3 regions of the Amycolatopsis sp. NPDC114504 genome follow, and region 3 is predicted to be linked to each of the others. Evidence: riboswitches for the same ligand, from Rfam matches in the RefSeq annotation. Region 3 holds a riboswitch; each other region holds the start of a gene.
What was found. Region 3 has a riboswitch for S-adenosylmethionine ahead of thrC (threonine synthase). Riboswitches for the same ligand answer to the same signal wherever they lie in the genome.

Region 1 (7,453 bases), 440 kb from region 3:
GCGACGATCTGGCGCAGCGCCAGCACGACGCGGTCGACGTGCTCCTCGGTGCTGCCCAGGCCGAGGCTGACGCGGATCGCCTGCCGCCCGTCGCCGCCGGTGACGCCGATGAGCCGCTTGGCCGCGATGTGGGCGCAGAAAGCGCCGTCGCGGACGCCGATGCCGTACTCGGCCGACAGCACCGCGGCCACCCAGCCCGGGTCGAAGCCGTCGAGGACGAAGCTGAGCGTGCCGACGCGGTCGACCGGCGCGTCGAACAGCCGCAGCTCGGCGCAGCCCGGGATGGCCTCGAGACCCTTGCGCAGCCGGGTGAGCAGGGCCTGCTCGTGCGCCACGACGGCGTCCCAGTTCTCGCTGAGCGTCTCGCAGGCGACGCCGAGCGCGTACACGCCGACGGTGTTGGGCGAGCCCGCTTCGTGGCGCTCGGGCCCGGTGTTCCAGACCACCGCGTCCTCGGTGACGAGCTTGGTCGCGCCGCCGCCGGCGAGGTACGGCTTGGCGGCGCGCAGCCAGTCGGCGCGGCCGATCAGCGCACCCGCACCGAAGGGGGCATACAGCTTGTGGCCGGACAGGGCGACGTAGTCGACGTCCAGCTCCTTGATCGAGATCCGGCGGTGCGGGGCCAGCTGGGCGGCGTCGAGCGCGATGCGAGCGCCGTGCTTCCGTGCCACCGCGGCGATCTCGGCCACCGGCAGGAGCTCACCGGTCACATTGGACGCTCCGGTGACGACGACCAACCGCGGTCCCTGCGGGGAGTCCGCGAGGGCTTCGTCCACAGCGGACACTGCCGCGAGACGCGTGCGCGGGGTCGGGATCCGCCGGACGTTCGGGCCCTGCCACGGCAGCAGCGCGGCGTGGTGCTCGGTGTCGAACACGACGACCGTGGTGTGCCGGGGCAGGCTGCGGGCGAGCAGGTTGAAGGAGTCGGTGGTGTTGCGGGTGAAGACGACGGTGTCGGTCCGGCGGGCATCGACGAAGCGACGCAGGACGTCGCGGGTGCGCTCGTAGAGCTTGGTGGAGACCTGCGACGCGAAGCCGGCGCCGCGGTGGACGCTGGCGTACCAGGGCAGGAACTCGTCGACCTTCGCGCGGACGGCGTCGAGACACGGGGCGCTCGCGGCGTGGTCGAGGTTGGCGTAGCCGATGGTTTCGCCGGTGACGAGCGGGACCCGCAGGGACGCCCCGGCGACGGCCGGAACGGCCTGCGGGACAACGAGTCCGGTGAAGTCGGGCGAAGTGCTGGTGCGATCGATGGCGAGAGTCATCGGTGCCTCCTCGGCGGTCCGGGGGACCCCGGCGAGGGGCCCGCGCTTGCCCGTCGCACGACGCGACCGGCCCGGTCTTCACCCGGGGCACCCCACCGCGGAAGGAGGGTTGCCGGCCAGCAAGCCGGGGCTGAACGCTGGCACTCATGACCTGAGCCAGAAGGTAACCGAGAACGCCGCCGCCGGCCAACCCCCGACTCACATTCTGAGACGGCGCTCACACACCGTGAGGTCTCAGAGCTTCGCGCGGAAGCGTCCCGGCAGCTGCGTCACGGCGTTGTCGGCGAGGTGCGTCGCCGTGCCGGTGTACTGCTCGGCGCCCGCGGTGAAGCGCCAGCCGCCGATGGTCTTGCCGTCGACGGCCTCGCCGCTGGCCGCCGCGACGGCCGTCGAGACCTCGGCGAACGACTTGCCGTCCCAGTTCGCCGCCGCCGGGGCGTCCGGCAGGGTCCAGAGCGTGAAGTGCACGTGGGCGCCGGTGCTGCTGCCCCCGCACGGCAGCGCGTTGCCGGTCGAGCCGAGCTCGGCCCCGGCCTCGACGTGCTCACCGTCGGTGACCGTGATGCCCTCCATGTGGTAGTACCCGGTCCGCCAGCCGCCGGCGTGGTCGATGGTCACCCAGTCCCCGCCGGCGCAGTGCTGCAGGTGGACGGTGCCGGCCAGCGGCGCGCGCACGGTGCGGTCGGCCGGGCTGAAGTCGATGGCGTTCTTGACGCCGGTGCTGCCGTCGTCGGAGTGGATGCCGGCCGAGTAGACCTGCTGGCCGGCCTTGAACGGCAGGGCGAGCGCCGGGAACGGGGCGATTTCGGCGGTCGCGGCCGGCGCCGTGGCCAGCCCGAGGATCGCGGTCATCGCGGCGGCGAGGGCCGCCCCACGCACGTGAAGTTTGGTCACCCTGCGTACTCCTTTGGCTCTGCACTCACCCATTCGAACTAACGAATGGAGCGCACAGTAAGCCAAAAGAGGGAACGAAGGGAAGATCGTGTGAGATTTTTGTGGGACAAGCGCCGGACATCGGCACTGGCTAACGGCCCGACTCGCCCTTCCAGCGGGCCAGGCGGCCGGCCCGGTCCACCGCGCGGAGCCGTCGCTCGACGTCGTCGCGGACGCCGCTCGTGGTGACCACCAGCAGCTGGTCGAGCTCCTGGAGCCGGCTGGTCTTCTGCGGCGTGAAGCCGGCGCCTTCGCGCACGACCAGGCTGACCGTCGCGCCCACCGGCAGCCGCAGCTCCGACAGGTACACGCCGTGCAGCTTCGACCCCGGCTGGATGCGGACCTGCAGCAGCTCGGCCCCCAGCTCGTCCAGCGGCGCGGAGTCGACTTCGATCTCGTGCGCCTCGGAGCTCTTCGCCAGCCCGAGCCAGCGCCCGAGCGGCCCGAGCGTCGCGCCCTGGACCAGCGTCAGCACGATGACCAGCACGAACACCGCGTCGACCAGCCGTTGCGCGCCCGGCACCCCCTGCGACAGCGGGATCATGGCGAGCACGATCGGCACCGCGCCGCGCAGGCCCGCCCACGACAGGAACGCCTGTTCCCGCCACGGCAGCCGGAACGGCAGCATCGCCAGCACGACCGACATCGGCCGGGCCAGCAGCAGCACGACGGCCCCCGCGACCAGGCCCGGCAGCACCGACTCGAGCACCCGGCTCGGCGAGGCGAACAGGCCGAGCAGCACGAACAGCCCGATCTGCGCCAGCCAGCCGAGCCCCTCGGCGAACGACAGCGTGTCCGAGCGGTGCGGCAGCCGCGAGTTCCCGAGCACCAGCGCGGCGACGTAGGTGGCGAGCAGCCCGGACGCGTGCAGCAGCTGCCCGGACGAGTACGCGACGACGCACACCGCGACCGTGGCGACCGGGTAGAGACCGGTCGCCGGCAACGCGGCCTTGCGCAGCGCGAGGCCGCCGAGCCAGCCGAAGGCGAGCCCGATCGCCAGCCCTGCCGCGAGTTCGTAGACGACCAGCAGCGGCAGCGTCCAGTCCACAGTGGTGCCTTCGGCCAGCACCACGACGGCGATGTACGCGGGCGCGTCGTTGATGCCCGACTCGAGTTCCAGCGCCCCGGTGAGCCGTTTGCCGATCCCGGCCGAGCGCAGCACGGAGAACACCGCGGCCGCGTCGGTCGAGGCGAGCACCGCGCCCCACAGCAGCGCGAACCGCCAGTCGAGGCCCAGCAGCCAGTGCAGGGCGGCCCCGGTCACCGCGATGCTCACCACAACGGCCACAGTGGACAGTGCGATCCCGATGCCCAGCGCCGGTTTCACCGCCGACCAGCGGGTCGTCAGCCCGCCTTCGGCGAGGATCATGACGAGCGCGGCGAGGCCGAGCGACTGGGTCAGCTCGGGGTTGTCGAACCGGATGCCGAACCCGGCTTCGCCGAGCAGCACGCCGATCGCGAGGTAGAGCAGCAGCGACGGCAGGCCCAGCCGGATCGACACGCGCACGGCGAGCACGGAGGCGAGCAGCACGACGCCGCCGACGCCGAGCAGCACGGGAAGCTGGTCCATGCCGCCTCCCTCCGAGTGCCGTGGGCCCTCAGAATAGTGAAGCGGTCGAGTTAACTCCTTCGTGTACCGCTGGGGCGCGCCGACGGCGTGGTGTGTTAAGGCCCACCGAGCGCGGCGAGATCGACACCGAGTGCCGCGAACGGCTTCTCCGCCGCCGGAAACACCTTCACCGCGCGATGCCCGTCGCGGCCGACCCAGCCGGCGCCGACCGCGCGCTCGAGCAGCGCGGCGGGCACGGCTCCGGCGAGGTGGTCGCGCCGCTCCGTCCAATCCAGACAGTCGCGCAGCGGCGAGCGTCGCCCGGGCTCGAGCGGCACGCCGAGCTCGGCCAGCACCTCTCGGCCGCGGCCGGTCAGCGCCAGGCCGCCGTCGGCGTCGACCAGGCCGGTGGCCAGCATGCCGTCGCGGACCGCGACGCCGAGCACACCGGCGAGGTGGTCGTAGCAGGTCCGCGCGAACCCGAGCCGCTTCACCCGCAACGACGACTTCAGCCCGGTCACGGGCCGGTGCTCAGCGTGCTGGGCGAGGTGCTCGATCAGCTCGGCGACGCGCGGGTCGGCGATCCGGACGTAGCTGGCCCGGCCCTGCTTGACCCGGGCGACGAACCCGGCGTCGACCAGCCGGGTGACGTGCTCGCTGGCCGTGGAGAGCGCGATCCCGGCCGCCTTCGCGAGCTCACCGACGGTCCACGCCCGCCCGTCGAGCAGGGCGAGGCACATGGTGGCCCGGCTCGGGTCGGCGAGCACCGCGGCGACCTCGGCGAGAGCGATCGTCTCCATGCGCCCACGGTACGGCGGCCACCCTTCGCCCGCGGCCGAAGCGTCGAACGGACGACACGCGTACCCAGGCGGACGACTCGCGTACCCAGGCGGACGACACGACCCAGGCCTGGTGTGTCGTCCATCGGGGTACGCGTGTCGTCCGGGCGGGTACGCGTGTCGTCCGGACGGGTGCGGGTCAGAGGGCTTTCAGGAACTTCGCGGCCAGGGTGACCGCCGGGCCTGAGTCGTTCGAGTCCTCCAGGACCACCGCGAAAGCGACGTTGGCGCGGTAGCCGACGAACCAGCCCGTGGCCTCCGAGCCGTCGCCGAACTGGGCCGTGCCCGTCTTGCCGAAGACGTTCCCCGCGCCGGCCGCGCCCCGGCCCGTTCCGCTGGTGACGACCGCGCGCATCATCGTCCGCACCTGGCCGAGCACCGACGCGGGCGGCGGCGAGTACCCCTTGACGACGGTGGTGTCGAGGTCGTGCCACAGCCGCGGCGTGATCGCCTTGCCGGACGCGACCGTCGCCGCCATCACCGCGCCGCCGAGGCAGCTCGCCTGGATCCGGCCCTGGCCGAACCCGTCCTCGACCTGCTCGTCCTTGCTCGCCGCGGGCTCGACCTTGCCCAGCTCGGTGTCGATCCCCGGGATCTCGTAGTCGGCGTTGAGACCCAGCTCGTTCGCGGCCTTCACCAGGCCGTCGGCCGGCAGGTCCAGCGCGAGCCGCCCGAACGTCGTGTTGCACGACCGCGCGAACGCCGTCTGCAGGTTCGTCGCGCCCAGCTCGAAGCCCTCGTTCTTGACCGTCCGCGTCCCGATCGTCGCGACGCCGGGGCAGTCGACCGGCGACTGCGCGGTCAGGCCGCTCTGCTGGACCGCGGCGACGGACGTCGCGATCTTGAACGACGAACCGGGCTCGTACAGCCCGCTGAGCGCCTTGGGTGACAGTCCGGCGGCGCTGTTCTGCGCGACGGCCAGGATGTCGCCCGAGCCCGTGTCGAGGGCGACCAGCATCGCCGAGCCCTTGAAGCTGTCGACCGCGGCCTGCGCGGAGTTCTGCGCGGCCAGGCTCAGGCTCGACGTCACCGTCTTCGCGTCGCCGTCGGCCTTCCCGAACAGCGTCTCCACGCTCTTCCCCACGGTGTCGACGCGCTCGACGGCGAAGCCGCCGCCCGTCGCCGCCGAGACCTGCCCGACCAGCGCCGAGTGCAGCAGCGGAGCGGGGTTGCCCTCGACCGTCCGCAAGCCGCCGGCCCCGTTGACCAGCAGGGGCTTGCCGTCGCGGTCGGCGACGGCGGTCGTGTCCGGCACGGCCGTGCTGACGACCAGCCGCTGCCCCACCTCCAGCTTCGGGTGCAGCAGCGACGGCGCCCAGTGCACGAGCCATTTGCCGTCGGCCTGGGTCAGCTCGAACGGCACGTCGTAGGTCCAGGTGCCCGGCTTCAGCGCCCACGCCATGCTGAACGTCCCGCTGGTCCGCTTGGCCCCGGCCGGGGTCGGCTGCAGGACGGTCAGCTTGGCCACGACCGACCTCGGGCTCAGCGTGTTCCGCGCGTCCCGCAGGGCCACCGCGGCCGCGGGTGCGGCGTCGGTCAGCTTGGCCGCCGCGTCCGGGTTGTTCTCGGCCACGTCCTGCAGGTACTCCGTGATCGCCGAGTGCGGGTCGGCCGCGCCCGGGCTCTCGACGCTCGTGGCCCCGGCTTCCGCCTCGGGCGCCGAACCGCCGTTCAGCACGAAGAACGCGGCGACGACGACCGCCACGACCAGCAGCACGCCGCCGATCAGGACACCGCGTCTCTTGGCAGGACTCATTTCGCGTACCCCTCCCCCAAGGAACGCCACCGCCGTGGGTGACCGGCCGATCTTACCGGTCACCCACGACAGCTCGTCAGGCTTTCGCGACCGAAACCGTCACCTTCGTGCCGTCGCCGACCGTGCCGGCGAAGCCGTCGGCCACCGGCGCGAAGGTCACCGACGTCGCCAGCGTCTCCGACGCCAGGAAGTCCTGCTGCGTCCGAGCCGCTTCGACGACGTCGGCCGGCGCGTCGACGGTCAGCGCGATCCGGTCGGCGACGTCGAGCCCGGCGTCACGACGAGCCTGCTGCACGACCCGGACCAGGTCGCGGACCAGGCCTTCGGCCGCCAGCTCCGGCGTCACCCCGGTGTCGATCAGGACCAGCCCGGACCCGCCGGGCAGCTCCGCCGCCGCGCCGCCGCCCTTGGCGACCAGCCGCCGCTCGAACTCGCCTTCCCGCAGCGAGATCCCGGCCGCGACGACGGTGTCGCCCCGCAGCGACCAGTCGCCCGCCTTGACGGCCTTGATCACGGTCTGGACGTCCTTGCCCAGGCGCGGGCCGGCGGCGCGGGCGTTGACCGCGACCTCGAACCCGCCGTGCGCGGCGACGTCGGTGGTCAGCTCGACCGCCTTGACGTTCACCTCGTCGCGCAGGATGTCGGCGAAGGGCGCCATCGACTCGGCGTCACCGGCCGCCACGACCAGCGACGACAGCGGCAGCCGCACGCGCAGCTTGTTGGCCTTCCGCAGCGACAACGCCGAGGACGCCACCTGCCGCACCCGGTCCATCGCGGTGACGAGCGCCGCGTCGGCGGGCAGGTCGAGCGCGTTCGGCCAGTCGGTGAGGTGCACCGAACGGCCGCCGGTGAGCCCGCGCCAGACGACCTCGGTGGTCAGCGGCAGCAGCGGCGCCGCGACCCGCGACGTCACCTCCAGCACGGTGTGCAGCGTGTCGATCGCGTCCTTGTCGCCGGCCCAGAAGCGGTCCCGCGAGCGCCGCACGTACCAGTTCGTGAGGACCTCGAGGAAGTCCCGCACGGTCTGGCACGCGCCCGCGACGTCGTAGTGGTCCATCGCGTACTCGACGTCGGTGACGAGCTCGTGCGTCTTCGCCAGCACGTACCGGTC
Region 2 (7,453 bases), on a different contig from region 3:
CGGTCAGGAAGCCGACCATCCCCATGTCGTGGAACGTCGGCAGCCAGGACACCATGACGTCGGTGTCGAAGTCGAACTCCGCGCGGTCGACCATGGCCTTGACGTTGGAGTACAGGTTCCCGTAGGTGATCCGCACGGCCTTGGGGTCGGCGGTCGAGCCGCTCGTCAGCTGCAGGAGCGCGGTCTCGCCCTCGTCGGTGGCGACGACGTCGGCGAGGGGCTCGGCATCGACGAGGTCGCTGATCAGCTTGAAGCCGATGCCCTTCTCCTCGAGCACCGGGGCCAGCTGGTCGAAGGGCTCGCCCAGCAGCACGAGGTTCGAGCCGATCATCCCGAGCACGCGCACGGTGTCCTCGGCCCACTCGGCGAGGTCGGTGCGCGGGGTGGGCTGGTGCAGCATGGTGACGCTGCCCCCGGCCAGCCAGACGGCCTGCACGGTCGGCGCGATCAGCACCGGCGCGGCGGCCAGCACCCCGACGGCCGTACCCCGCTCGAACCCGGCGCCGACCAGCCCGCCGGCGACCCGCCGGGCTTCTTCGTGCACCTCGGCCCAGGTCCGCCGAACCGGCTCCTTGGGCTCCCCGGTGACCATGCCACGCTGCTGACCTCGTCCCGCCGCGGTGGCGACGAGCGTGTCCACGAACCTGCTCATGGGCGTCAGATTACTGTCTGGGTGTCAACATCCGCCGTCCAAGGCGGAAACCGGGCCCTGAAGCCAGCGGTCCACTTGGCGCTGCCCCCGCAGCCGGACCACGACGAGATCGGGGTACCGGTTCTCGTCGATCACCTTCCGGACCCGCGCGCGCAGGATCGGGTGGTACCGCCACGCGACGCGGACGATGTGCTCCCGGTCGGTGAAGAAGGTGTGCAACGGCCCTTCGACGTTGCCCCCGGCGATCTTCGAACCGCGGCCGACACGACGCGCAAGCGTGCGCCTGACGACCCGCGCCATGGTCAGGGCACGCGGGTGGTCGAGCCACACCAGCACGTCGAGGCGGGCGGTCATCCGCTCCCGGACCGCCTCGCCCTGCCACTCGATGGCCCAGACTTCGCCGTCGAGGTGGTCGAGGACGTCGGCCTGCCACGTCTCCCGCACGGTCCAGCCGGGCCCGTGGAAGAAGGACTCGAACTCCACATACGGCACGCCCAGGCGTTCGCCCAGGCTGCGCGCGAGGGTCGACTTGCCCGAGCCCGCGGGGCCGGCCACCGCGATCCGCCGGATCGGCCTTGCGCCGAGGGAGTCACGAGGCCCGAGGACCCTCACTCGAGCAGTTCGGACGTCTCCAGCCAGCGGGCCTCGACGTCCTCGATCTCGCCCTTGACGCCCTTCAGCTGGCCGTTGAGCTCCATCAGCTTCGACGGGTCCGTCGCCGCCTCCAGCAGGGCCGCGTGGAGCTTCTCCTCCTTCGCGTGCAGCTGGTCCAGCTTGCGCTCGAGCCGGCCCATCTCCTTCTGGGCCGCCCGCACGTCCGCCGCCGACTTCTTCGCCTCGGCCTTCGCTGCCGTCGGGGCCGCCGCGGCCGCCGGTTCCTTGGCGAGCGCCCGGCGGTTCAGGTACTCCTCGATGCCGCCCGGGAGGTGGGTGATGCGGCCGTCGCCGAAGAGGGCGACGATCGTGTCGCAGACTCGTTCGACCAGGTACCGGTCGTGCGAGACGACGATCATCGTGCCCGGCCAGCCGTCGAGCAGGTCTTCCAGCTGCTGCAGGGTGTCGATGTCCAGGTCGTTCGTCGGCTCGTCGAGCAGCAGCACGTTCGGCTCGGCCATCAGCAGCCGGCACAGCTGCAGCCGGCGCCGCTCGCCGCCGGAGAGGTCGCCGACCGGGGTCCACTGGCGCGCCTGCGGAAAGCCGAGCTTCTCGCCCAGCTGCGACGCCGTCATCTCCTGCTTGCCGAACACCACGCGCCCGGCCACCTGCTCGATCGCCTGCAGCACACGCAGGTCGGCGGGCAGGTCGTCGAGCTCCTGGCGCAGGTGCGCGAGCGCGACCGTCTTGCCCTCGATCCGGCGCCCGGTCGAGCCTTCGACGTCGCCGCCGAGCAGCTTCAGCAGGGACGTCTTGCCGGAGCCGTTGATCCCGACCAGGCCGATCCGGTCACCGGGGCCGACCCGCCAGGTGACGTGGTCGAGTAGCGTCCGGTCGCCGACCTTGTACGTCGTGTCTTCCAGCTCCAGCACGGTCTTGCCGAGCCGGCGCTTCGCGAACGCCATCAGCTCGACGGAGTCGCGCGGCGGCGGGACGTCCGCGATCAGCGCCTCGGCCGCGTCGATGCGGTAGCGCGGCTTCGACGAACGCGCCTGCGGACCGCGGCGCAGCCACGCCAGCTCCTTGCGGGCCAGGTTCTGCCGCTTCTCCTCGGCCGTCGCGGCCAGCCGCGCCCGCTCGGCGCGCGCGAAGATCCAGTCCGCGTAACCACCTTCGTACATCTCGACGCGGCCGTTCGCGACCTCCCACGTCAGGCTCGCGACGGTGTCGAGGAACCACCGGTCGTGGGTGACGACCACGACCGCGATCCGCCGGTTCAGCAGGTGGTCGGCCAGCCACTGGACGCCTTCGACGTCCAGGTGGTTGGTCGGCTCGTCGAGCACGACGAGGTCGAGCTCGCCGGTCAGCGCGGCCGCCAGGGAGACCCGGCGCCGCTCGCCGCCGGAGAGGTTCGCGGTCGGCGTGTCCAGCCCGATCGCGGTGATCCCGAGTCCGTCCACAATGGACCGGACGCGCGCGTCGGCGGCCCATTCGTGCTCGGCGCCGTAGCGTTCGAGCACGACCTCGCCGACGGTGCTGCCGTCCGGGAGCTCGGTCCGCTGGGTGACCACGGCCATCCGCAGGCCACCGACGTGGCTCACCCGCCCGGAATCCGGCGCGGCGAGTCCGGAAAGGACTTCCAGCAGCGTGGTCTTGCCGCCGCCGTTGAGGCCGACGACACCGATGCGCTGCCCGGCCGCGACGCCCAGCGAGACGCCGTCCAGCAGTGGCTTCACCCCGTAGGACTTGCTCACCGCTTCCAGGTTGACCAGGTTGGCCATCCGCTCAGCCGTTCCTTTCCGGGAAAGAGAAATCTACAATGGACGGTCAGGCGTGCACGCGCGGCGGCGCCGGGCGCGGCGCGTCGTCCCCGCCGACCACGCGGGCGCCGGGGACCGGGCCGTGCGCCACCCGGACCGTGCGGCACACCCCCGCGCCCGACAGCTCCGCGGCGACCTCGACCGCGGTCTGCGCGTCCTCGCAGAGGAACGCGCACGTCGGGCCGGAGCCGGAGACCGTGCCGGCGAGCGCGCCCGCGTTGACGCCGGCCCGGAGCGTCCGGCGCAGCCCCGGCCGCAGCGAAACCGCCGCCGCCTGGAGGTCGTTGCCCAGCAACAGCGCCAGCTGACGCGGGTCGCCCGAAGCCAGCGCCTCGACGACCGGGGTGTGCGAGCCGATCCGCGGCGGGTTGCCGTCCGCGCGCAGGCGATCCAGCTCCTTGAACACCTTCGGCGTCGACAGCCCTTCGGAGTCGAACGCCAGCACCCAGTGGAAAGTGTGCCGCGACAGCACCGGCACGAGCTGCTCGCCGCGCCCGGTGCCCAGCGCGGTGCCGCCGTAGAGCGCGAACGGGACGTCGCTGCCCAGCCCGGCGGCGAGCTCGGCCAGCTCGTCGCGCGTGACGTCGAGGTTCCAGAGGCTCGCCAGCCCGACCAGCGTCGCCGCCGCGTCGGCACTGCCGCCCGCCATGCCGCCCGCGACCGGGATGCCCTTGCGCAGCACCACCCGAACGTTCGGCGCTTCGGTGCGGCCGACGTGCGCGGAAAGCGCTTCGACCGCGCGCCAGGCCAGGTTGGTGCCGTCGGCGGGCACCGAGCCCTCGCCCTCGCCGTAGATCTCCACGCCCGGCTCTTCGGTGACCGCGACGGTCACCTCGTCGGTCAGCGACAAGGCCTGGAACACGGTCACCAGCTCGTGGTAACCGTCTTCGCGCAGGTCGTCGACCGCCAGGTGCAGGTTGACCTTGGCCGGGACCCGGACGGTGACTGGGGGCGGAACTACGGCGAGCACCCGACCAGCCTACGTGGCCGCGAAAACGCCCCGATGCGACGTGCGCATCGGGGCGTTTACGGCGTTCGGGTCAAGCTGCCGCGACACCCTGGGGGCCGCGCGCGGTGTGCGTCACGTGGCCGCCGCGCTCGGCGACCCACGCCAGTGCCGCGTCGGCCCGCTCGCCGCGGACGCCGAGGCGGAACCGGCCGACCGGGGTGTCGCCGATCCGGGTCAGGCCGCCGCCGATCGTGGCGAACTCGACGTCGAACCGGCCCGCGGCCTCGGGCAGCAGCGCGCCGACCGAAGCGAAACCGATCAGCACGACGTCGGCCGAGCGGTCGTAGCGGGCGATCTGGGCGCGGGTGGTCTCGATGGCGGGCAGCAGCGCCTGCGCGGTGCGGCTGGCCGGGTTCGAGACCAGGTCGAGGACAGTGCCGCGCTCGACGACCGTGCCGTCTTCGAGCACCGCGACGTCGTCGCAGACCCGGCGGACCACGCCGGCGTCCGGGGTCGTGACCACGACGGTGGTGCCCAGCTCGGCGCGGGCGCGGTCGAGCACGGTGAGCACCGCGCCGGCCTCCTCCGGGTCGATGCCGGCGGTCGGGTCGTCGGCGAGCAGCACCGCCGGCGCCGCGGCCAGTGCCTTCGCGACCGCGACGCGGCGGAGCTGACCCTCGGTCAGCTCACCGGGACGCTGCGTCGCGCGCTGCGTCAGGCCGACGAGGTCGAGCAGCGAGCCGACCCGGCTGCGGCGCTGCGGGCCGTCGACGCCGAGCTGCTCGAGCGGGGAGGCGATGTTGCCGGCGATCGTGCGCTCGGCGATCAGCTCCGGTTTCGTCGAGACGACGCCGAGCTGGCGGCGGATTTCGCGCAGCCGGCGGCCGTCGAGGGTGCCGGTGTTGAGGCCGTCGAGGCGGACGACGCCGCGGTCGGGCCGCTCCTGCAGCGCGATGCAGCGGGCGAGGACGGACTTGCCGGACCCGGCCGGGCCGACCACGCCGAACAGCGAGCCGGCCTGGACCTCGACGCTCACGTCGTGCAGGGCGACGACCGAGTTTCCGTTGGTGGCAAAGGTTTTGGACAAGTTTTCGACGGTGATCACGAAGGCTCCAGAAAACGGGGTGCGCGCAGCGCGCGGCACCCGGCCGCAGGCGAAGTCCGTCCTTTGAGGACGGTGCATGAAGAAGAGGTGGACCGGCTACGACAAGCTCAGTGGGAGCGTCGACATGCGGTCACGGAGCGGCGGCCTTCGTCGACTACGCGACGCCTGGTCAGGAGCAGGGGGCGAGCTACCCTCTTCATCGGAAACGGCCTCCATCGGTCCTGGCGGTAGCACCTTCCCCGCGGGGGGTGGTTGCTGCGACTTCGGCGAGCCAGGTCTCTCAGTCGCTCGGGATGGACACTTCCGAGTAAAGCCGATCCCGGCGAGCGAAAGCAAGCCTGTTGGCCCAGATCACACGAGTGGAGGTGTCCGAATCGCGAGATCGCACGTCAAGAGGCGTATTTTCGCCGGACCGCGTTGACTTCCACTGTGGACGTGCTAACGCGCGGCGGCGAGCCTCGCGAAGTCGTGCACGTCCAGCTGTTCACCGCGGGTCTTCGGGTCGATCCCGGCGGCCGTGAGCAGCTCCCCGGCCCGCTCGGCCGAGCCCGCCCAGCCGGCGAGCGCGGCGCGGAGCGTCTTCCTGCGCTGTGAGAAAGCGGCGTCCACGAGGCCGAAGAGCCGATCGCGGTCGTCCGACGCCGGAGCGTCACCGCGTTCGAAGGCGACGAGCGCGGAGTCGACGTTCGGCACCGGCCAGAACACCGAGCGCGGCACGGCGCCGACCTTGCGCGCGGGGCCGTACCAGGCGAGCTTGACGCTCGGCACGCCGTAGATCCGGCTGCCGGGGCCCGCCGCCATCCGGTCGGCGACCTCGGTCTGGACCATGACGAGGCCGGACGTGAGCGACGGCACCTCGGCGAGCAGGTGCAGCACGACCGGGACGGCGACGTTGTAGGGCAGGTTCGCGACGAGCGCGGTCGGCCGCGGCAACTGGTCGTCGGTGATCCGCAGCGCGTCGGCCGTGACGACCTGGAGCCGTTCCGAGACCTCGGGCCCCCGGTCGGCGACGGTCTTGGGCAGCCGTTCGGCGAGCTTGGGATCGATCTCGACGGCGACGACGCGCGCACCGGTGGCGAGCAGCCCGAGGGTCAGCGACCCGAGCCCGGGCCCGACCTCGAGGACGACGTCGTCCGGGCCGACGTCCGCCAGCTCGACGATCCGCCGGACGGTGTTGGGATCGTGCACGAAGTTCTGCCCGAGCTTCTTGGTCGGCCGCACGTCCAGCTCGGCCGCCAGCCCGCGGATCTCGGCAGGTCCCAACAGTTCAACCACCGCTGGAGCTTACCGATGGGGCATCACGCGTGACTGAGCAGGCATCACGCGTGATTGGAGGGGCATCACGCGTGATGCCCGCCTGATCACGGGTGATGCCCCTCGGGACACGCGTGATGCCTTTCCGCGCACGCGAAACGGCCCCCACTTCGTCGAGGTGGGGGCCGCTCGAAAAGCGTGTCAGGCCTTCTTGCCGCAGACCGGCCAAGCGCTGTAGCTGCCGCCACGGCCGGCCTTGACCTTCTCCGCGATCGCGATCTGCTGCTCGCGCGAAGCCTGGTTCGGGAGCGCCGCGTACTCGTCGCCGCCGTAGGCGTCCCACGTGCGCTTGTCGAACTGGAGGCCGCCGTAGTAGCCGTTGCCGGTGTTGATGGCCCAGTTGCCGCCCGACTCGCACTGCGCGATGCGGTCCCACGCGGAGCCGTCGCCGATCGCCGGCGTCGGGGCCTGCTTGGTGCCGACGTGGATGATCTTCGGCTTCGGCTGGGTGATGACCTGCTCGGAGATGCTCTCGCGGGAGACCTCTTTGCCGTTCTTCTGCGTGACCTTGTAGGTCACCATCTTCTCGCCGGGCGTGCCCGGGTCCTCGACCGAGGTCTTGCCCTTGACGAGGTCCGGGTCGTCGACCTTCTGCTCGGGCGGGGCGATGTCTTCCTTCTGGACGACCGTCGAGACGCCGGTGCGGCTGATGTGCACCTCGGCGCCGTCGGTCAGCTTGACGTCCAGACCGCCCTCGGCCTGGTCCTCCGGGCCCAGGGTGAGCTTGTACTCGCCCAGGAACTCCTTCGTGGTGACCGCGGTCGTGGTGACCTTCTTCGGCGCGTTGGCGCCGTCGTAGAGCGTGAGGTTCTTGAGGGTCTTGATCTCGACGGTGGCGCCCTGCAGGGGCAGCTCGCCGTCCTTCGGCATCGACATCCACGTGCCGGGCTTGTCCACCCCGGCCATGCCGAGCTGGCCGAGCGCGTCGCCGAGGTGGGTCGCGCGGACCCAGGAGGTGTGCTCCGCGCCGTCGACGATCATCTTCAGCTGACGGCCGCGCTCGAGCTTGATGACACCGC
Region 3 (7,453 bases):
TCGTAGACCACGTTGGGCGCGGTGGAAATCAGGTCGAGGCCGAACTCGCGCTCGAGCCGGTCGCGGGTGATCTCCAGGTGCAGCAGGCCGAGGAAGCCGCAGCGGAAGCCGAAACCGAGCGCCACCGACGTCTCCGGCTCGTAGTCGAGCGCGGCGTCGTTCAGCTGGAGCTTGTCCAGGGCCTCGCGCAGCTCGGGGTAGTCGGAACCGTCCACCGGATACAGTCCGGAGTAGACCATCGGCTTCGGTTCGCGGTAGCCCGCCAGCGCTTCCTTGGCGCCGTGGCGTTCGGAGGTCACGGTGTCGCCGACCTTGGACTGCCGGACGTCCTTCACACCGGTGATCAGGTAGCCGACCTCGCCCACGCCGAGGCCCTTGCTCGCCTTCGGCTCCGGCGAGATGATGCCGACTTCCAGGAGCTCGTGGGTCGCGCCGGTGGACATCATCTTGATGCGCTCGCGCGGGGTGATCTTGCCGTCGACAACGCGGATGTAGGTGACGACGCCGCGGTAGGTGTCGTAGACCGAGTCGAAGATCATCGCGCGGGCGGGCGCGTCGGCGTCGCCCTGCGGCGCCGGGACCGACTTCACGACCTCGTCGAGCAGCGCGCCGACGCCCATGCCGGTCTTGGCCGAGACCCGCAGGACGTCGTCGGGCTCGCAGCCGATGATGTGGGCGAGCTCACCCGCGTACTTGTCGGGGTCGGCCGAGGGCAGGTCGATCTTGTTGAGCACCGGGATGATCTGGAGGTTGTTCTCCAGGGCGAGGTAGAGGTTGGCCAGCGTCTGGGCCTCGATCCCCTGCGCGGCGTCGACCAGCAGGACGGCGCCTTCGCACGCCTCCAGCGCCCGGGAGACCTCGTAGGTGAAGTCGACGTGGCCGGGGGTGTCGATCATGTGCAGGACGTGGTCCTGCCCGTCGACCTTCCAGGGCAGCCGGACGTTCTGCGCCTTGATCGTGATCCCGCGCTCGCGCTCGATGTCCATCCGGTCGAGGTACTGCGCGCGCATGGCCCGCTCTTCCACGACGCCGGTGAGCTGCAGCATGCGGTCGGCCAGGGTGGACTTGCCGTGGTCGATGTGCGCGATGATGCAGAAGTTCCGGATGAGCTCCGGAGGCGTGAAGGTGGTGTCGGCGAACTTGTTGAGCGCTGTCACTCGAATGAGTCCTCGGAAAGTCGGGGATGGCCACCTCTATGCTCCCATGCCCCTCCGGGTGCCAGTGGGGGTCATCCCCGATGCGGGTGTTCGTGATCCGTGGTGCCCTCGAAGTATGAGCACATCGCACCAGCCGGCACCCCCTCCCCAGCCGGAGACCAGCGGCTTCGCCCGCGTTCTCGACCGTGCGTTCGGTCACCCTTCCGGTCCGCTCGGCCGCCTCGGCGGCTGGGTGATGGCGCGGGGCAACGCCGCGACCGAGCAGCGCATCGTCGACCTGGCCCGGATCGAGCCCGACGAGACCGTCCTGGTCGTCGGACCCGGCCCCGGCGTCGGCCTGGACGCCGCCGCGCGGCTGGCCGGGCGCGCCCTCGGCGTCGACCCCTCCCCCGAGATGCTCGGGCTCTGCCACGAGCGCTGTGGCGACCGCGCTGAGCTCCGGGAAGGGTCGGCGGCGCACACCGGCGAGCCCGACGGGTCCGTGGACGTCGTGTTGACCGTCAACAACGTCATGCTCTGGGACGACCGCGCGGCCGGGTTCGCCGAGCTGTTCCGGGTGTTGCGCCCCGGCGGGCGGCTGCTGCTGTCCGCGCACGAGAAGTGGCTGCCCGTGAGCAGGCACGTCCTGGCCGACGAAGCCGCCGGAGCGGGCTTCGCCGACCTGCAGACGTGGACCTGGGACCCGCCCGGCTTCGCCGCGCTGGCCGCGCAGCTGCGCGCCGTCAAGCCCGCCTAGCGGGTGTCCACGCGGATCGGGTGGCCCTCGGGCACCTCGACCAGCACGATGCGCGTGCCGTCCGGGTCGGCGATCCAGGCCTCGTCGAGGCCCCAGGGCTCGCGCTGGGCGTCGCGCACCGGCTCGAGGCCCTTCCCCTTCAGGTCGGCCATCGTGGCGGCGAGGTCCCGGACCTGCAGCCAGAGCACCAGATCGGGCGACGGGCCCGTCTCGCCCCGGCCGGAGACCTCCAGGGAGCCGTGGCCGAGGAAGAACACCGTGCCGCCGGGGAACTCGCGCTCCACGGCCAGGCCGAGGGTGTCGCGGTAGAACGCCGTCGTCGCGCCGGCGTCGCGCGAGCGGACGATCAGCCTGCTCTTCAGGACTTCCATCCGACCATCCCTACCGGACGCGCTCAGGCGGCCGCAATCGCGGCGATGCCCGACAGCACGATCACCGACCCGGCGAGCCGCCGCACGGCGTCGCGTTCGCCCAGCACCAGCCACGCGGCGAGGCCGCCGAGCACGATGCTCAGCTCGCGGGCGGGCGCGACCAGGCTGACCGGCGCCATCGTGAGGGCGAACAGCACGAGGATGTACGCGACCGGCGAAAGCACCGCGACGACCAGCACCTCGCGGCGCTGCTCGCGCCAGATCCGCGTCACCTCGGCGCGGCCGGCCAGTGCGCCGGGCACGAGCAGCACGCTCTGCAGGATCGAGCCGAGGCCGAAGTAGACGACCGGCGGCACGCCGAGACCGGTCACCGAGTGCGCGTCCCAGAGGGTGTAGCCGGCGATGACGGCGCCGGTCAGCAGGCCGTAGAGGATGCCGGCCTTGACCGCGTGCGGGTCGCCGCCCTTGCGGCCGGTGCTGATCACCAGCACCCCGGCGACGACCAGGAAGGCGCCGAGCAGGCCGAGCCAGCCGGGCCGTTCGCCGAGCACGAGGACGGCGGCCAGCACCGACAACAGCGGCCCGGTGCCCCGCGCGACCGGGTAGACGACGGAGAGGTCACCCACGCGGTACCCGTGCTGCAGCACGATGCCGTAGGCGATGTGCAGCACCGACGTGACCACGGCGGCCACCAGCCAGCTCCACTGTGGACGTTGCGGTTCGACGACCAGCAGCACGACCGTCACCGGCAGGAGGATGACCGCGGAAGCGGTGTAGTAGAGCCAGACGAACTGGGTGCCGCCGGAGGAGATCCGCTTGGCGGCCAGGTTCCACGCGGCGTGCACGACCGCGGCGACGAGGACGAAGGACAGGGCAGTGGTGTTCATGGGACCCTTCGGGTTTTCGCGCGCGCGAAAACCGGGTCCTCCAGGCTTTTGCCCCGTCAGATGAACGACCGGCCGTCCGGGCCCGCCGACGGTGCCGCTCGGACCAGACCCGCCGGTCCTGGTTGTGTACCGCGAGATGCCTGCGGACCGGCGACGGAACCCTAGGCACTACCGTCGCCCACCGTACTCCCGGTGCCGGACGTCCGCGGCCCGGCTGTTAAAGTTGCTGCTCGCTGCCCGTGCGGCATTCCGTCATGGAGGAAGCCCGCTCTCCGAGCGGGGCCAATTCAGCGCGGCGGCGAATCTCACCGAGTGAAAGAGGAGTTGCCCCTATGGCCAACATCAAGTCGCAGATCAAGCGCATCACGACGAACGAGAAGGCGCGTCTGCGCAACCAGGCGATCCGGTCCTCGGTGAAGACCGCGATCCGCAAGGTCCGCGAAGCCGCCGAGGCCGGCGACAAGGCCAAGGCCGTCGAGCTGCAGCGCGACGCCGCCCAGAAGCTGGACAAGGCCGTCTCGAAGGGCGTTCTCCACGCCAACCAGGCCGCCAACAAGAAGTCGGCGCTGGCGAAGCGCGTCAACGCGCTCTGAGCTGGTTGATTTCCGGCTGTTCGATTTCCCAGAAAGCCCCGGCTTCGGCCGGGGCTTTCTGCATGTCCGGGATCAGCGCTCGCCCTTGGCGGCCGCCACCTGGAGGACCGCGCGCTCCAGCGCGTAGCCCGGGTCGGCCGCCACGCCCTTGACCTCGGCGTTCAGCCTCGCCACCACGCGCATCGCCGTCGCCAGGCCGTCCTGGTTCCAGCCGCGGACCTGGCCCTGCGCCTTGCGGATCTTCCACGGCGGCATGCCCAGCTCGCCCGCCAGCTGGTTCGGGTTGCCCCGGCCCGCGCCGGAGACCCGGGCGATCGTGCGGACCGCGTCGGCCAGTGCGTCCGCGACCAGGACGTGCGGGACGCCCAGCTGCATCGCCCAGCGCAGCGACTCCAGTGCCGCCGAGCGATCGCCGCTCACGGCCTTCTCCGCGACCGCGAACCCGGTCACGTCCGCGCGCCCGCGGTGGTAGCGGCGGACCGCTTCGGCGTCGACGGACCCACCGGCGTCCGCCACCAGCTGCGTCGCCGCCGAGGAGAGTTCCCGCAGGTCGGAGCCGACGGCGTCGATCAGCGCGGCGACTCCCGCCGGGTCGATCTTGCCGCCCGCGCGGCGCACCTCGTGGCGCACGAACTGCTCGCGCTCGGCCGGCTTGGTCATCTTCGGGCACTCCGTGACCTCGGCGCCGGCCTTCTTCAGCACCGCCGGGAGCGTCTTGCCCGCCTTGCTGCGCCCACCGCCGGTGTGCACGACGACCAGCACGACGCCGTCCGCCGGGTCCTTCAGGTAGGACGCCACGGCGTCGGCCAGCTCCTGCGAGATGTCCTGCCCCGACTCCAGGACGATCACGCGGCCCTCGCTGAACAGCGACGGGCTGACGAGTTCGGCCAGCTCGGGGGCTGTGAGATCGGACACCCGGACCCGGGTCAGCTCGGCCGTGGCGTCGAGCGCGCGGGCCGCGGCGAGCGTCTCGCGGACGGCGCGCTCGATCAGCAGTTCTTCCTCACCCAGGACCAGGTGCAGCGGGGCCGGGGCGGTGGCTTGGGCGGTCACGGGAGGATCCTCTCACTTGCGGTGTCGTGCGCCCGCTCCGGTGATGTCGAGCGGCCGGCATGGCACGGCCCGAGCGCCATGTCGTACGGTGTCCTCGAGGCGGCGCGCAGTTTGGCGCGCACCGACAACCGAATACCGCTCATCCAGAGGGGCAGAGGGAACGGCCCGACGAAGCCCCGGCAACCGGCGTACAGCCCGTCATCCCGCATTCGCGGGGTAGCTGACGACCACGGTGCCAATTCCGGCCCGCTTCGGCGGGGCAGATGAGGAAGGAACCTCGCGATGACCGCCACCCTCGGAACGACCTCCACCACGAAGACCCCGGATCTCGGTCCCGCCGTCGAGCTGGTGTCGAAGGAAGAGGGCCACCGGCAGCCGCTCGCGCCGGAGTTCGTCTCTGCCGAGGACTTCTCGCCGCTCGAGGTCGCCTACGACTTCGGCCGCGTCCGCCGCGAAGACATCGAGGCCGGCCCCAAGAACATCTGGCGCTACAAGAAGCTCCTCCCGGTTCCGTCGAACATCGAAGAGATCCCGAACACCGAGCCCGGCGCGACCCGGCTGATCCGCGCCGACCGCCTGGCCAAGGAGCTCGGCCTCAAGCGCCTGTGGGTCAAGGACGACACCGGCAACCCGACGCACTCGTTCAAGGACCGCGTCGTCGCCGTCGCGCTGGCCGCGGCCCGCGAGTTCGGCTTCGAGGTGCTCGCCTGTCCGTCGACCGGCAACCTGGCCAACGCGACGGCCGCCGCCGCGGCCCGCGCCGGCTGGCGGTCGGTCGTGCTGATCCCGAAGACCCTCGAGCGCGCCAAGATCCTCACCACCGCGGTCTACGACGGCGACCTGATCGCCGTCGACGGCAACTACGACGACGTCAACCGCCTCGCCACCGAGCTCGCCGGCGAGCACCCGAAGTGGGCGTTCGTGAACGTGAACGTCCGGCCGTACTACTCGGAAGGCTCGAAGACGCTGGCCTTCGAGGTCGCCGAGCAGCTGGGCTGGCGCATCCCGCCGCAGATCGTCGTGCCGATCGCCTCCGGTTCGCAGCTGACCAAGGTGGACAAGGGTTTCCGCGAGCTGGGCCAGCTCGGTCTCGTGGACGCCAGCCCGTACAAGGTGTTCGGCGCGCAGGCGACCGGCTGCTCGCCGGTGTCGGCCGCCTTCCGCGCCGGCCAGGACGTGGTCCAGCCGGTGAAGCCGGACACGATCGCCAAGTCGCTGGCGATCGGCAACCCGGCCGACGGCCCCTACGTGCTCGACATCGTCAACCGCACCGGCGGTGCGATCGAGGACGTCACCGACGAAGAGGTCGTCGAAGGCATCCGGCTGCTGGCCCGCACCGAAGGCATCTTCACCGAGACCGCGGGCGGCGTCACCGTCGCGACGGCGAAGAAGCTGATCGAGACGGGCAAGCTGGACCCGGACGCCGAGACGGTCCTCCTGATCACCGGCGACGGCCTCAAGACCCTCGACGCGGTCGAGAACCACATCGGCCCGAAGGCGACCGTGGCGGCTTCCGTCAAGGCCGTGAACGAGGCGCTCGGCTACTGACGCTCACCGCCGGGGCGGGCCACGCGGCTCGCCCCGGCGCGCTACGGCCGGCCCGGCCGGGTCGCCGACCACGGCCGTGTCACCATCCATATCGGTCCGGGTCACCAATGCTCCCAGCGCTTTCAGACTGTCTATTGTGGACTTGTTCGGGTGCCCGTAGGTGTTGCCGGCGCCCACGCTGACCAACGCCACCCGCGGCGCCACCGCCGCGAGGAACGACGGCAGCGAGTAACGCGAACCGTGGTGAGGAACCTTCAACACCTCCGCCTTCAGGTCGTCGCCGTCGGCCAGCAGGTCGGCCTGGGCCGCCAGCTCGACGTCACCGGTGAGGAGCACCCGGCCGGCGGGGCTCCGCGCTCGCAGGACCACCGAGCTGTTGTTGATCGTCGTGCCGTCCTGCTGTCCAGCCGAGCGTTCCGGCACGTAGTGCGGGCCGAGCACGTCGAGCGACAGCCCGGGCCACGCCAGCTGCTCCCCCGGGCTCAGCTCCACCAGCGGCACGCCCTGCCGCTTCGCCTCCGCGGCGACCTGCCGCCACGCCCACTCCGGCGCCCGCCCCGGGCCGACGGCGATCCCGCCGACCGCCCGGCCATCGAAGACCGACGCCAGCCCGCCGATGTGGTCGGCGTGCAGGTGGCTCAGCACCAGCAGCGGGATCCGGTCGACCGCCAGCCGGTGCAGGCACTCGTCCACCGGCCCCGGCTCGGGTCCGGTGTCCACGACGACCGCGCGTCCCGGCTCGGCGGTCGCCAGCACGACCGCGTCGCCCTGCCCGACGTCGCACTCGACCATCGCCCAGTTCCGCGGTGGCCACGCCGGCGCGAGCACCCGGACCGGCACGAAGATCAGCAGCGCGCCGACGACCAGCACCGCCAGCACCAGCCGCACCCGCCGGCGCCGGGCGGCCAGCACCAGCACCACCAGCACCCCGGCGGCGAGCAGCCCACCCGACCAGCCGCCTGGCCAGGCGACGACCGCGCCGGGAGCCCGCGCGCCGTGGCGCGCCACGGTGATCAGCCACCGGGCCTCCGGGTCGGCCAAGTGCACCAGGACCTTCCCTGCGCCCGGCCACCAGGGACCGAGCACCGTCGCCAGCAGGCCGAGCACC

Region 1: linked by a shared signal. The riboswitch ahead of ACZ7PG_RS49860 (aminotransferase class V-fold PLP-dependent enzyme) and the one ahead of thrC (threonine synthase) in region 3 are both predicted to bind S-adenosylmethionine.
Region 2: linked by a shared signal. The riboswitch ahead of ACZ7PG_RS27245 (methionine ABC transporter ATP-binding protein) and the one ahead of thrC (threonine synthase) in region 3 are both predicted to bind S-adenosylmethionine.

What each region holds. Positions count from the first base shown of each region.
Region 1 covers NZ_JBVKDU010000007.1:722,647-730,099, reverse strand. Annotated here, with positions in the region: gene ACZ7PG_RS49860 (aminotransferase class V-fold PLP-dependent enzyme) at 1-1,265, opposite strand, end outside; SAM riboswitch class IV at 1,303-1,417, opposite strand; gene ACZ7PG_RS49855 (M23 family metallopeptidase) at 1,500-2,159, opposite strand; gene ACZ7PG_RS49850 (potassium/proton antiporter) at 2,290-3,768, opposite strand; gene ACZ7PG_RS49845 (ArsR/SmtB family transcription factor) at 3,864-4,547, opposite strand; gene ACZ7PG_RS49840 (penicillin-binding transpeptidase domain-containing protein) at 4,726-6,342, opposite strand; gene ileS (isoleucine--tRNA ligase) at 6,419-7,453, opposite strand, start outside.
Region 2 covers NZ_JBVKDU010000003.1:1,224,475-1,231,927, forward strand. Annotated here, with positions in the region: gene ACZ7PG_RS27225 (fatty acyl-AMP ligase) at 1-652, opposite strand, end outside; gene ACZ7PG_RS27230 (P-loop NTPase family protein) at 677-1,207, opposite strand; gene ACZ7PG_RS27235 (ABC-F family ATP-binding cassette domain-containing protein) at 1,261-3,027, opposite strand; gene ACZ7PG_RS27240 (4-(cytidine 5'-diphospho)-2-C-methyl-D-erythritol kinase) at 3,074-4,036, opposite strand; gene ACZ7PG_RS27245 (methionine ABC transporter ATP-binding protein) at 4,107-5,120, opposite strand; SAM riboswitch class I at 5,314-5,420, opposite strand; gene rsmA (16S rRNA (adenine(1518)-N(6)/adenine(1519)-N(6))-dimethyltransferase RsmA) at 5,559-6,395, opposite strand; gene ACZ7PG_RS27255 (transglycosylase family protein) at 6,576-7,453, opposite strand, start outside.
Region 3 covers NZ_JBVKDU010000007.1:280,218-287,670, reverse strand. Annotated here, with positions in the region: gene lepA (translation elongation factor 4) at 1-1,157, opposite strand, end outside; gene ACZ7PG_RS48090 (class I SAM-dependent methyltransferase) at 1,273-1,893, shown strand; gene ACZ7PG_RS48085 (VOC family protein) at 1,890-2,264, opposite strand; gene ACZ7PG_RS48080 (DMT family transporter) at 2,288-3,151, opposite strand; gene rpsT (30S ribosomal protein S20) at 3,484-3,744, shown strand; gene holA (DNA polymerase III subunit delta) at 3,817-4,797, opposite strand; SAM riboswitch class I at 4,934-5,067, shown strand; gene thrC (threonine synthase) at 5,080-6,345, shown strand; gene ACZ7PG_RS48060 (ComEC/Rec2 family competence protein) at 6,349-7,453, opposite strand, start outside.